DNA from 2 places in the Rahnella sp. Larv3_ips genome. Region 2 is predicted to be linked to the other one. Evidence: predicted binding sites of a transcription regulator. Region 2 holds the regulator's gene; the other holds the start of a gene.
The links. The regulator PurR, encoded in region 2, represses purine synthesis genes. The targets are predictions, from matches to a motif close to CANGCAAACGTTTGCNTG.

Region 1: the regulator PurR is predicted to act here: its motif matches at 2,075-2,092, upstream of cvpA (colicin V production protein).

Annotation. Positions count from the first base shown of each region.
Region 1 is NZ_MJIB01000021.1:1,093,869-1,101,304, reverse strand. Features, by position in the region: gene purF (amidophosphoribosyltransferase) at 1-1,484, opposite strand, end outside; gene cvpA (colicin V production protein) at 1,515-2,006, opposite strand; gene dedD (cell division protein DedD) at 2,271-3,068, opposite strand; gene folC (bifunctional tetrahydrofolate synthase/dihydrofolate synthase) at 3,058-4,344, opposite strand; gene accD (acetyl-CoA carboxylase, carboxyltransferase subunit beta) at 4,550-5,467, opposite strand; gene ED901_RS24635 (DedA family protein) at 5,730-6,398, opposite strand; gene truA (tRNA pseudouridine(38-40) synthase TruA) at 6,434-7,264, opposite strand; gene ED901_RS24625 (aspartate-semialdehyde dehydrogenase) at 7,267-7,436, opposite strand, start outside.
Region 2 is NZ_MJIB01000004.1:1,317,565-1,325,000, reverse strand. Features, by position in the region: gene punR (DNA-binding transcriptional activator PunR) at 75-980, shown strand; gene purR (HTH-type transcriptional repressor PurR) at 1,178-2,203, opposite strand; gene ED901_RS08405 (YnhF family membrane protein) at 2,537-2,626, shown strand; gene ED901_RS08400 (C40 family peptidase) at 2,791-3,705, opposite strand; gene ED901_RS08395 (Grx4 family monothiol glutaredoxin) at 4,165-4,512, shown strand; gene rnt (ribonuclease T) at 4,640-5,323, opposite strand; gene gloA (lactoylglutathione lyase) at 5,459-5,866, opposite strand; gene ED901_RS08380 (alkene reductase) at 6,025-7,116, opposite strand.

The DNA of each region.
Region 1 (7,436 bases), on a different contig from region 2:
TCCTGCTGACCACGTAACGCCTGAGCGTCGTCGTTGCGCAGGGCTTCGAGGTATTCCAGGTAATTCTGGTCAACGTCTTTCGTGACGTAAATACCATCGAATACTGAACACTCAAATTTCTCGATATCGCTGTTGTCTTCTTTCACTGCGGCGATCAAATCGCTCAGGTCCTGGAAGATCAAGGCATCGGCACCGATGATTTGGTTGATTTCGCTGACTTCACGGCCATGCGCAATCAGTTCGTTGGCACTTGGCATATCGATGCCGTAGACGTTCGGGAAACGAATTTCCGGTGCCGCTGAAGCCAGATACACACGTCTTGCCCCCGCTTCACGTGCCATCTCAACGATTTGCTGAGACGTGGTGCCGCGCACGATGGAATCATCCACCAGCAACACGTTCTTATCACGAAACTCCGCGCGGTTAGCATTGAGTTTGCGACGCACAGATTTACGGCGTTCCTGCTGACCCGGCATGATAAATGTACGGCCAACATAACGGTTTTTCACAAAACCCTGACGGTACGGTTTATCAAGGATGCGCGCGATTTCCAGCGCGATATCACATGAGGTTTCCGGGATAGGGATCACCACGTCGATATCCAGATCTTCCCATTCACGGGCAATTTTCGCGCCCAGCTTTTCACCCATACGAACACGGGCGCTGTAGACGGAAATTTTGTCGATAAACGAGTCAGGACGTGCGAAATACACGTACTCGAACAGGCACGGATTGTACTGCGGATTCTCAGCACACATGCGGGTGAACAGCTGGCCTTTTTCGGTGATGTACACCGCTTCGCCCGGCGCCACATCACGCAGGAACTCAAAGCCCAGTGTATCTAACGCCACGCTCTCAGACGCCACCATGTACTCATTGCGGCCATCTTCCAGCGTACGTTTGCCGATCACCAGCGGGCGGATGCCGTGCGGGTCACGGAAGGCCAACATGCCGTGGCCGATGATCATCGCCACGCAGGCATAAGCACCACGGATTTTCAGGTTCACCGCCGACACGGCAGCGAAAATGTTGTCAGCTTCGAGCGGATAATGCTGGAAACGATCCAGCTCGCTGGCCAGGATATTCAGCAGGACTTCAGAATCAGAAGTCGTGTTGACATGGCGACGCTGGCCTTCGAACAGATTGCTTCTCAGTTCATGGGCATTGGTCAGGTTACCGTTATGGGCCAGGGTGATGCCGAACGGAGAGTTGACGTAAAAAGGTTGAGCTTCTGAAGCGCTGGAACTGCCAGCCGTTGGGTAGCGAACATGGCCGATGCCCATGTTGCCTTGCAAGCGTTGCATATGGCGGGCTTCGAAAACATCCTTCACCAGGCCATTCGCTTTCCGTAAACGGAAGTTATTATTGGCATCAATGGTGACGATGCCTGCGGCATCCTGCCCACGGTGTTGTAACACCGTTAACGCGTCATAAATCGACTGGTTTACCGGCATGAAACCGGCGATACCGACAATACCGCACATGTTGTCTTTTCCTCTTCAGCGCTGCCAAAACTAAAGATGTTTTGGCAAGAAACTCGACGTGCTCTGCAGGTAGTCAAAGAACCACCTGATGATATAACTGAACTGTGGGATCAACTGGGATTGCTTCCAGTCTTCACTTTGTGAGAAGCCGGTAAAAGTATCCAGGAAGAACAGCATCGCGGAGACAATCAACACCCCGCGCAGCGCGCCGAAGCACACACCTAACACCCTGTCTGTGCCGGACAATCCGGTTCTTTCCACCAGCGAACCAATCACATAGTTGACAATTGCACCTACGATCAACGTCGCGATGAACAAGATGGCAATTGCGATCCCGTTTCGAACTAACTCATCTTCGAAACGCGTGAAGTAGATGGCGAGGTAAGGGTAATAATGACTGGCAACGAAGAAGGCGCAAGCCCAGGTTACCAGTGATAAAGCCTCACGAACAAAGCCACGAATCAAACTGACTAATGCAGAAAATCCGATAACCGCAATGATGACGTAATCAATCCAGACCATTAACTATTCCAGTGTCTAATCCAGTCACGTCTACCCCGGCATCCAAATCGCTGCGAATTCTAACAGAAAAAGAAAACGTTTGCGTAGGGGAAATCTGCCGGTCAGACAAATTAATAATAGCGATTAAAAAAACCTCAATCGCAGCATAACCCTATAAAAACCCAACCTGAGGATCTTATAGAAAAAGGGCACAAATCGCTTGTGCCCTCCCTGGTATTTTTTATGTTTTATCAGTTCCCTCCCCGGCAAAGGGGAGGAGTCACGTCAGTGTGCAGAGTAAGCCCGGACCTGGCCGCCTAATCCGCTGAGCTGTTGCAACTGCGGCAACGAGGCTTCGAGCTTCTGCCTGGAGGCATCCGGCCCGACGTAGAGGCGCGTTATCTGCCCCTGTACCGGCGTTGACGGAACCGTGTAGGCACGGAAACCGGAGAGTCGCAGATTCGCCACGATCTCATTGGCTTTGGCCGCATTTTTCAACGCCCCCAGCTGCACAACATACGACTGCCCCGCTGGTGCTTTTTCTTCCTGCGCCGGCTTCGGCTGTTCTGCGGCTTTCGGTTGCTCTGCCGGTTTAGGCTGTTCAACCGGTTTCTGTTTGACGACAGGCGGTGCTTCGACCATCGGTTTAGGTTCGATCGTCTTAGGCTTCTGAACCACTGGCTTTTGCTCAACCGGTTTCTGCTTCGCAGGTTCGGTACGCGTAGTTTGCACCGTTTTTTTCTGCTCTGGCAGCGTCGTTGCCGGTGGCGTTTCTACCGTGGTATTCCCCGGTGCCACCGCGCCACGATTGGCAGCCGTGGTGTTGGTCGCGGAATTGTCAGATTCCGGTGCGCCATGCATCGACTGATCTGCGCCTTCAGGCACCTGAGCAGGCAGCGACTGCGTCACCGGCGGTACCGAATCCTGCTCCTCGACATCACCCGCTTTTGGCACCAATGGGATCGACGCAAATTCGTCTTCGTAATGTTTTTTCTTGCCGTCGAGTAATCCGGGCAAAATGATGACGCCCAGCGCCACCAGAATGACCGTACCGACCAGGCGATTTTGAAACTTACTTGCCACTGGTTTTCCCCGTATCTAAAGCATCCATTACGTGAGCGACGGTATGAAACGAACCGCAGACGATCACAATATCCTGAGGAGCCGCCTCCTGCATGGCCTGCTTCCAGGCTGACTCCACATCCGTAAACTGACGCGCCGCGGGCAGATGCGCCGTCAGTTCTTCAGCGCTGGCACCGCGCGGGCCTTCAAGCGGCGCGCAATACCATTCATCCACCTGCGGGGACAGACACGCCAGCGTACCGGCAATATCTTTATCTGACAACATGCCGACAACGGCCCGTACTTTCCCGCCATGGCGTGGCTGTTCAGCCAAACGCCCGGCCAGATAGGCAGCAGCGTGAGGGTTATGCGCCACGTCGAGGATCAGGCGCGGTGATTCGCTCACGGTCTGGAATCGTCCCGGCAGCGCCGCACGCGTCAGGCCACTGTGCAACGCCTCAGCCGGGATCTCCAGCGGCGAATAATGCAGGGCTGCCAGTGCCGTCGCAGCATTGGCTAAGGGAACGTTTGGCAACGGCAGAGCCTCCAGAACGGTGGTTTCCGCCCCTTCCTGCAACGCCGCCCAGCGCCAGCTGTCAGAACCGGCGGTAAAATGCCACTGGCTGTCACGACGGCAGAGATCGGCATTTTTTTCCTGCGCCACATCCGCAATCGACTGCGGCATATCCGGCTCACCGACCACCGCCGGTTTACCCGAACGGAAAATACCGGCCTTTTCGCGGCCAATGCTTTCGCGGTCTGACCCCAGCCAGTCCGTGTGATCCAGCGCGATGCTGGTCACCACGGCAACCGTGGCATCAACAATATTGGTGGCATCCAGACGACCGCCCAGCCCGACTTCGAGGATCACCACATCCAGCTTAGCCTGCTTAAACAGCTGCAAAGCAGATAAAGTGCCGTACTCGAAATAGGTCAGTGAGATATCGCCGCGCCCGGCTTCCAGCTGCGCGAAAGAGGCGCAGTGTGCCGCTTCGGGTAACTCGTCGCCCTGAATACGCACGCGCTCGGTGTATCGCACCAGATGAGGAGAACTGTAAACACCGACACGGTAACCCGCCGCCATCAGAATCGATTCCAGCGTGGCGCAGGTGGTGCCTTTGCCATTGGTACCGGCCACGGTAAAGACCAGCGGCGCAGGTGTCAGTAAATCGAGTTTGGTGGCGACTGCGCTGACGCGGCTAAGGCCGAGTTCAATCGCCTGAGAATGGAGATGTTCGAGATAATAAAGCCACGTGGCCAAAGGCGACGTGGCTTGAGGGATAAGTTGATTTTGCATGAGCCCCGTTCAACCTGCATTAGGTTCACTTCGACACTACATCACCAGACTGTGACAGCAGGCAATGCCCTCTTTTTCAGATACTGCTGAAAGAGTAAAAGCACGGCCTGCCAGTCCTGAGCGATAACAGCTTGACGGCGACAGCTTGGGCGGCACAACGATGAGTGGCCGCCCTGAACAACTGACCGGCTTTTACTCTGATCGATCAGGCATCCTGATGATTGTCAGCGGCAGAACCGTTGACCGCAGCCGGCACCTCAGCCACACGTGGCTCAGGTTGTCCGGTGAGCTTCGCCAGAACGCTGCCCAACTTGGCACGCAGATCCGGGCGACGGACGATCATATCGATCGCGCCTTTCTCAATCAGGAATTCACTGCGCTGGAAACCAGCAGGCAGTTTTTCACGTACGGTCTGCTCGATAACGCGCGGGCCGGCAAAACCAATCAGGGCTTTTGGCTCAGCCACGTTGATATCACCCAGCATCGCCAGGCTGGCAGAAACGCCGCCCATGGTCGGGTCAGTCAGCACAGAAATGTACGGCAAGCCGCGTTCCTGCAATTTCGCCAACGCCGCACTGGTTTTCGCCATCTGCATCAGCGACATCAGCGCTTCCTGCATACGTGCGCCGCCACTGGCTGAGAAACACACCAGCGGGCAGTTATCTTCCATGGCCTGTTCAACGGCACGGACGAAACGAGCCCCGACCACTGACGCCATGGAACCGCCCATGAACGCAAACTCGAACGACGCCACTACGATCGGCATACCAAACAGCGTGCCTTTCATAACAACCATCGCGTCTTTTTCGTTGGTTTCTTTTTGTGCAGCAACCAGACGATCTTTGTATTTTTTGGAATCTTTAAACTTCAGAACATCTTTAGGCTCAAGCTCGCTACCTAATTCAACCTCACTGCCCTCGTCCATGAAAGTGGACAGACGCATACGCGCAGACATACGCATATGGTGGTCGCACTTAGGGCAAACCATGAGGTTGCGCTCGAGCTCGGCGCGGTAAAGTACCTGTCCGCAGCTGTCACATTTAGTCCAGACGCCCTCAGGAATGCTTGCCTTACGGGTTTGCGAGTCAGTGCTCTTACTAAGAATTCGTTCAATCCAGCTCATCGATAACCTTTCTGTTTGAACCCGGCCAAAGCCAGTCCGCTGTTCATGCAGTAACAAGTCCCCTGAAACCTACCCAAAAATGTCTGTGTCGGGCGTGATAAAAAACCTCACACGCCGCATCACAGAAGGGTTGTTCGCAGGAACAGACCATAAATTGTCGCTCATTAAACCATAACAGCCAGAGACTGTGGATAAAAAACTGGTGAGTCTGCGGGTTTAATGACCGTCAATATCCTGTTAATTGATAAAAATTGTCACGGGATCACCCCTGATGACGTTTCTCTTTCGCCGCTGCGCGTTTGTGCCGCCAGATTTCAATCACACCCGGCAGGATGGAAACCACAATGATGCCGACGATCAGTAATTTCAGATTTTCCTGAACAATTGGCAAGGTCCCGAAAAAATAACCAGCATAGGTAAACAGCAGCACCCAAACTAACGCACCAATAACGTTATACGCAGCGAAATGACGATAAGACATATGCCCCATGCCCGCGACAAACGGCGCAAATGTCCGGACGATCGGCACGAAGCGCGCCAGAATAATCGTTTTGCCGCCATGTTTCTCGTAAAACTTATGCGTCTTGTCCAAATAACTGCGACGGAAAATCTTCGAATCCGGGTTACTGAACAGACGCTCACCGAACACCCGCCCGATCGTATAGTTCACCGCATCGCCCAGGATGGCGGCAATGACCATTAGTAATGCCATCAGATGGACGTTAAGATCATTACCCGGCAATACAGCCAGAGATCCTGCCACAAATAACAAGGAATCGCCCGGCAGGAAAGGTGTCACCACCAGGCCGGTTTCACAGAACAGGATCAGGAACAAAATCCCGTACACCCAGGCGCCATACTGCGCGACCAGCTCCGCTAAATGCACATCAATATGTAGAATAAAATCGATCACAAACTGAATGAAACCCATTTGATTTCCGTCCTTTTTTACACCATCAATGGTTCTTAATCTTCTAAGAACAGCGGCCCCATATTGACCTGGGGTAATGCAAATTTCTCGGGGTAATCCACAGAAACCAGATACAAGCCTTCGGCTTTTCCGGTCGCCGCGGCCAGATTGCGATCTTTCGCCGCCAGCAGCTCTGCCATCCAGCTCACCGGCTGATTCCCCGCACCAATTTCCACCAGACTGCCGACAATATTGCGCACCATATGATGCACAAACGCGTTCGCCTTGATGTCCACCACGACATAATTACCGTGGCGTGTGACATTCAGGTGCAACATGTAGCGCCACGGCGTACGTGACTGACACTGCGACGCGCGAAACGACGTGAAGTCGTTCTCACCCAGCAACGCCTGACCGGCGAGCTGCATTTTTTCCACGTCGAGCGGCATGTGAACGTGCGTCACACCGGTGTGCAAAATCGCCGAACGGTAGCGATGATTGTAGATAACGTAACGATAACGGCGGGCAGTGGCGCTGAAACGGGCGTGAAAATCTTCCCCGACGTTGGCACACCAGCGTACCGCAATGTCTTTCGGCAGGTGCGTGTTCACGCCCATTGTCCAGGCCGCATCGTTACGCATCACCGGCGTATCGAAATGGACCACCTGACCGGTGGCGCTGACGCCCGCATCGGTGCGCCCTGCGCAAAACACCACAATCGGCGAATCGGCCACACGGCTCAGTGATTTCTCCAGACATTCCTGAACGCTGGCGGCTCCCTGCTGACGCTGCCAGCCGAAATAAGCGCTGCCGTTGTACTCAATACCTAACGCAATGCGCCCCACTACCGGGGCCGCACTGACGTCAGAAATAACCTCGTCGGACATAATCAGTACCAGTACTCATTGATCAGTTTTTCTGCGGTTTCCACCGCCATCAGGGCACCGCCGAAACGCACGTTATCCGCCACTGACCAGAATTGCAGTAATTCAGGCACGCCATAGTCATTACGCAGACAGCCAATGCTCAGATTGGCATTGCCGGACGCATCACTGACCT
Region 2 (7,436 bases):
TTTAACGCTTTGATAACAGTCTTGTGAAACGCTAATATTTGCAATCTGCTGTGAAAAATATTGAAGGCTAAGTGATGTGGTCAGAATACGCCCTTGAAGTGGTTGATGCGGTAGCACGTACCGGTAGTTTCAGCGCAGCAGCGCAGGATCTTCACCGTGTGCCTTCTGCCATCAGCTATACCGTTCGTCAGCTGGAGAACTGGCTGGCTGTTCCTTTGTTTGAACGGCGTCACCGTGACGTGGTGCTGACGCCTGCCGGAAAAGTTTTCGTTGATGAAGCACGGATTCTGACAAAAAAAATGATAGCTACGCGTCGGCAGTGCCAGCAGGTCGCAAACGGCTGGCGTGGCGAGCTGCGGGTGGCGGTAGACCGAATTGTGAAACCCGCCAGAACGCGGCGGCTGGTGCTCGATTTCTACCGTCATTTCCCCGATACGGAACTTATCATTCATTCCGAAGTATTTAACGGCGTCTGGGATGCGCTGGTCGATGGCCGCGCAGACGTGGCAATTGGCGCGACGCGGGCGGTGCCGGTGGGCGGGCGTTTCAGTTTTCGCGATATGGGTTTTATGGACTGGCACTGTGTCGTCAGCCCTCAGCATCCGCTTGCGCAGCTCTCCGGCGCGCTGAACGATGATCAACTGCGGCCTTATCCGGCGCTGTGTCTGGAGGATACTTCGCGCACCTTACCCAAACGTGATACCTGGACGCTGGATAATCAGCGGCGCCTGGTCGTGCCTGACTGGACTTGCGCGCTGGAGTGTCTGAGCGAAGGTTTATGCGTAGGGATGATGCCGGTTCATCGCGTGAGTCATCAGATTGAACAGCAAAAATTACAGGTTCTGGCGCTGGAGAATACCTTCCCTGACAGCCCGTGTTGCCTGACGTGGGATCAGAGTAACTCCTCTCCTTCGCTGGCCTGGCTGCTGGAATACATGGGCGATACAGAAACGATGAATCAGGAATGGTTACGGGATTAGAAAATAAACATCCACCTCTCCGGGAGGCGGATGTTTACTGGTGTTATAAATGTTTGGTCAGAACGTAACTCTTACGCCCGCATTGGCCTGCCAGGAGTCAATACCCTCATCGTCGCTGCTTAAACGCTGCTGATACCGGAAGCCAGTATTGACCGGGACGAGAAAAAACGCCTGCACAGGCAGGCGTCAGATTTTTGTTAACGGCGATAATCGCGGAAAGGGCCGTCGGCTACTGAACGGCGCTCGACCAGTTTGGGATGAACCTCAATGGTCTGTGATTCTTCACGTTTACTGATAATTCTGTCCAGCAGCATGGTAAACGCCATTTCGCCCAGACGCTCTTTCGGCTGATGCACAGTGGTTAACGCCGGAGAGAAATAACGCGCATTTCGCACATTGTCATATCCGATCACCGAAATATCCTGCGGTACGCGTAAACCGAGCTCATCTGCGGCACAGATAGCCCCCATCGCCATCACATCACCGCCACAGAAAACAGCAGTAGGGCGCTGTTTCTGCATCAGGATTTTGTGCATCGCCTGATAACCCGATTCCGGTTCGAAATCACCCTGAACCACCCACTCTTCGCGCAGAGGAATGTTAGCTTCGTTCAGCGCCTTGACGAAACCCTGGAAACGACCACCACCGGTATTACGTGCCAGTTGCCCTGGGATCACGCCAATATCACGATGCCCGCGTTCAATCAGATAACGACCGGCCATATAACCGCCTTCGAAGGCGTTATCGATAATGCTGTCAGTGAAGTTTTTGCGCGCCTCGCCCCAGTCCATGACGACCATCGGAATGGAGCGGTATTCTTCCAGCATATTCAGCAGTTCATCCGGATATTCCGCGCACATTACCAGCAAGCCGTCGACGCGTTTTTGCGCCAGCATTTGCAGATAGGCCTGCTGTTTCTCCAGATTATTATGCGAGTTACACAAAATCAGCGTGTAGCCTTTGGAGAAACAGCTGTTTTCAACGGCTTCAATGACTTCGGCAAAGTAGGGCGCTTCACTTGAGGTCGCCAGCAGGCCAATGGTTTTGGTGTTATTGACCTTCAGGCTGCGCGCAACGGCGCTTGGCGAGTAGTGAAGCTCTTTGATAGCCAGCAGAACCGCGGTTTTGGTGTCTTCGGCGACGAAACGTGTTTTATTGATGACGTGCGACACGGTTGTGGTGGAAACGCCAGCGCGCTTAGCGACATCTTTAATCGTTGCCATGTAAACAATGACTCCTGAACTCACGTGTTTCAGCACGTTAGCATTATGTTAATCGTTTGCTTGCGTGGATTTCACTGCGGGCTTTTAAAAAGGCAGTGAAATCGTTGGGTGGATTCGTCAGAGTGAGGCGCAAAACGCTCTCGGGTGAAATCGACCGGCACACAGGCGTGGTAACCGACAATTTTCTCTTATAATGCAGCAAAGTGGAAGTGTTATTGTGGAATATCGCGCATGAATCAACGCGGGATTTTAGCGATGAAGTATGAGAAAATGCGTTGGCACACATTTTATGTGGCTTAATGAAACGCCACAATTGATCCGTAAGGGGGTTTTATGGACAGTAATCTGAAATTGTCGTTGATTACCACCGTTTGCGCGTTGCTTATGATTATCGCTTTCAGCTTCACCGCAGTGATGAACTAAAAGCTCTGTCATCGGGCAACAAAAAGGGCGAACCCTTATACAGGGATCGCCCTTTTCAATTTTTGCACACTGACCCTTTTCGCCGACATTCTTCCCTGCACAAACGCTTCGTTAAATGCTATTCAGTGATGATTAGCGGAACTTCAAATTTAACGAACTGCTTATTATCGGATCGTTTTTGGGGTCATTACCCGACGTGCACCTACATAATGATCTTGCCAGTAATCGTCGCCCAGTGAGGTAATTTTGATGTCTTCACCGGTACGCGGAGACTGAATAAACTTGCCGTTACCGACGTATACCCCGACATGGTCCGCGGCACCGCGGTTATTAATTCTAAAGAAGACCAGATCGCCGGACTCCAGTTCACCGCGTTTCACCGGTGCGGCATCGCGCAGGTGGTACATCTCGTTAGCGGTGCGTGGCATTTTGATACGAATCAGATCTTTGTACGCGTAATACACTAAACCACTGCAATCGAAACCGGTATTGGGTGAGGTACCACCCCAGCGATAAGGTTTGCCGACCTGATGCATCAGCTTGGTCATCGCCGTTTGCTGAGCATGCTGATAACGTTTCTTGTGGGTCGCGCTTAACGTAATGGGCTTGCTGTCTTCTTCGGCTAATTTCTTGCCTTTTCGGTGTCGGCCATACGCTTCTTTCTTGCTGGTCTTTACAGTGGCGTTTTTCGCCAAAGCCCGGGTTTTACTTTTCTTATCTGCTTTGGTTTCAGCTCTGGTGGTTTTGAGTGTTTTTTCTTTCTTACTCTCGGCCTTACTTTCAGCTCGCGTCGTTTTAACTGTTTTGACAGAAGAGGCCTTTCGCGTCACCAGTTCGGTGCTTTTGACTCTCTTCCTGGCATTTTTTTCCTGACTCTGTTGTTCTTTCACCGGTGCCACTTTGGTTTTTTTAGTGGTTTTCGCTGCAACCGTTTTTCGCTTTCGACGTTCCTCAGGGGCAACCTGATTAACATGACTCTTTCGCTGATCGGCAGAAACACGACTCTGCGGTGACGCATGAGCAATATTCAGAAACAGCTGGGTAAAGAGCAGCACAAAAAGCGTGAACAGTAAGCGCATAGCTTCGTTACCATAGGTGGTTAGGTTAAACATCAGAGATGTCAGAGTATTGCCTAAAAGAACCAGACAAAACAGCACGAATTGCATCGATTCTAGATCATATTGTGAGAAAAAGTTAATAGCTTTTAAAACGTCGAAATAAACGCCATTTTTAGTGAATAAAATGACCGTTTTTCAGTAGGTTAATATTTGTGTTAAACCATGGCGAAATGCAAATCCCTGGTTAATGTCATCGCCAAAAATGTTATTCTCGATGAATCTTTATTTTAGTGAGCCCGCACGCAGGCACTTAAAATAGTGAAATAAAATGTCAGTATTGCGAAAGACCCTGCAAAAAATGGCGTTTTTATCTGATAGCTGCCATCGTTACAATAGAGGGCAATGTGATTCAGCACTTTTTTGTGCTGCGCGTGAAGAGTAATGACCGTGACAGCCTGTACCGGCTTGAGGAAGCAAGAAATGACCACTCCAACAATTGAAAAAATTCAGAAGCAAGTTTCTGAAAACCCGATTCTGCTGTACATGAAAGGCTCGCCAAAACTGCCAAGCTGCGGTTTTTCTGCACAAGCAGTTCAGGCATTGTCTGCCTGTGGTGAACGTTTCGCTTACGTCGATATCCTGCAGAACCCGGATATCCGCGCAGAGATGCCAAAATTTGCTAACTGGCCTACCTTCCCGCAGCTGTGGGTTGATGGTGAACTGGTCGGCGGTTGTGACATCGTGATTGAAATGTATCAGCGTGGCGAACTGCAACAGCTGATCAAAGAAACCGCTGAGAAATACAAATCTTCTGAATCTGAAGAGTAATCAGCAGCGGGAATTGGCGGCCTTCAGGGCAGCTGATGACAATAAAAAGAGCGACATTGCGTCGCTCTTTTTGTTTTTTATGCGTCCGGCCTGTTTGTCCGTCAGCGTATTCCTTCACGTCAACCGCTTACTGCTGATGTTCTTCTGATGCGGTTTCGTCTTCCTGCTCTTCGGCGCTGATGGCCAGCGGCCAGCCGCCCAGGCGCTTCCAGCGGTTTACCAGCTCGCAGAACAGTTCAGCCGTGCGCTCTGTGTCATACAAGGCGGAGTGCGCCTGGCTGCTGTCAAAGACCATCCCCGCGCTGATACAGGCTTTTGCCAGCACCGTCTGCCCGAGCACAAGCCCGCTCAGCGCTGCGGTATCAAAGGTCGCGAACGGATGGAACGGGTTACGTTTCAGCCCGGCGCGTTCGGCGGCGGCCATCAGGAAGCTGTGATCAAAATTAGCGTTGTGCGCCACGATGATCGCGCGGTTGCAGTTCTGCTCTTTCATCCCTTTACGGATGACTTTGAAAATCTCATGCAGGGCGTCATATTCGCTGACCGCACCACGCAACGGATTTGTCGGGTCGATACCGTTAAACGCCAGCGCCTCTGGCACCAGAATGGAACCTTCGAAAGGCTCGACGTGGAAATGGACCGTCTCGTCGCTTTCCAGCCAGCCGTCTTCATCCATTTTTAGCGTGATGGCTGCAATTTCCAGCAGCGCATCAGTTTTGGCATTGAATCCGGCAGTTTCAACATCGATCACTACCGGATAAAAACCACGAAAACGGCCTCTCAGGGCGTTAATGTCACTATTCTCGGCCATTAGTTTCTTATCTTTATCGAATTAAGCGCACATTATGACAAATTTTGCCGCGAGTTGCAGGCGTGTGGCGAATATTCGACATTTCAGTGGGCAAAAAAAAGGGCGCTTTCGCGCCCTGAGACTGCACGCAACGGATCAGTTGCCCAGACCCTGGCCTGCGTGTTTGGATTCGATCAGCTCGATTTTGTAGCCGTCCGGATCTTCAACAAAAGCGATAATGGTGGAGCCGCCTTTGACCGGGCCCGCTTCACGGGTGACTTTGCCACCTGCGTTACGGATGTCGTCGCAGGTTTGCGCCACGTTATCCACTCCTAACGCGATGTGCCCATAGGCAGTGCCCATGTCATAGCTGTCAACGCCCCAGTTGTAGGTTAACTCAATGACTGCGCCTTCGCTTTCATCCGTGTAGCCAACAAAAGCCAGCGAATATTTGTATTCCGTATTTTCACTGGTACGCAGCAGGCGCATGCCTAAAACGTCGGTGTAGAAGCTGATTGCGCGTTGTAAATCGCCAACGCGAAGCATGGTATGGAGTAAACGCATAGGTTCCTCTTTATTTGCAGGATGAGAATAATCAGTTTCAGCCTAACCGATAGCGGCGGTTTTGTCTGTAAAACCCCGAACAGCGGCTGGATTTCTGACCAAAAAAACGGCGGCCGGAGGGCATCGGTCGCCGAAAAGTGGAGATAACTTTTATAACATTACAGGGTCGGGTAATCGGTATAACCCTGAGCGTCGCCGCCGTAGAAGGTTTCTGGTTTTGGCTCGTTAAGCGGTGCATGAGATTTCAGACGCTCAACCAGATCCGGGTTAGCGATGTAGCTGCGGCCAAAGGCTACGGCATCGATGTAACCTTTTTCGATCAGTTCTTCGCCTTTCTCAGCCGTGTAAGCACCGGCACCGACAATCACGCCCTGATAATGCGCGCGGATCACCTCACGGAATTCGGTGGTGTAAGGCTTACCACCGGCCCAGTCAGGCTCAGAAATATGCAGATAAGCCAGTTTACGTTTGTTCAGTTCATCCAGCAGATAGATGGCTGCCTGTACCTGATCTTCACCGTTGTCCAGGCCGTTAAACGGTCCCAGTGGTGAAATACGGATACCCACACGTTCTGCGCCGAGCTCTTCAATCGCAGCATCCACCACTTCCAGCGTCAGGCGTGTGCGGTTTTCAATGTTGCCACCGTACTGGTCTTCACGCAGGTTAGATGCCGGAGACATAAACTGGTGCAACAGATAGCCGTGCGCCGCATGCAGTTCGATGTAATCGAAACCGGCTTCTGCAGAGCAGGCCGCAGCATGACGGAAATCATTGATGATGCCCGGAATCTCACTCAGTTCTAACGCACGCGGAGTAGGGCAGTCGACGCGGATCGCGTTGCCTTGCTCATCACGCAGGCTGGTACGTGTATTTGGGTTGACAGCAGAAGGCGCAACCGGTGTCTGATTGTCCGGCTGCACACTGTTGTGTGAGATACGCCCGGTGTGCCACAGCTGAACGGCGATATGTCCTTTTTTATCATGAACGCCGGCAACGATTTTCTTCCACGCAGCGACCTGCTCAGGCGTGTGCAAACCGGGCGCGCCCGCATAGCCTTTGGCCTGGAAAGAAACCTGCGTCGCTTCAGTGATGATCAGGCCAGAGGTGTGGCGCTGGGCATAGTATTCGCCCATCAGCGGCGTCGGGATATCACCCGGTTCAATGCTGCGCAGACGGGTCAGTGGAGCCATAAATACTCGATTCGGTAAGGTATTTTTACCGACAACAATCGGGGAGAAAAGCTTGGTCATGTCAAAAACTCCAACGTTAATGGACTGATCGGTAAGACGTTAAGGGATCTCACTCACGTCAAACGATCTTAAATAATGGTGTCTTTTTTATCCCATCTTCCTTGCCGGTGACTACGCGCACGGTGCTTTTTCGCGAAATATCTCTCATTGCCGGGTGTGCATGGCGGGTTCAGGAACAGAAAAAGAATAAAAAAGAGCCGGCGGGTGCCGGCTGAGGTGAGGGCAAATTTCTGTTTTCTTAATGAGGGCAGGCGAAACAGTCTGACCATTTCCGACAGGTGAAATGGCTGAACGGACGGTAGCAGATCAGTGTTGCAGTA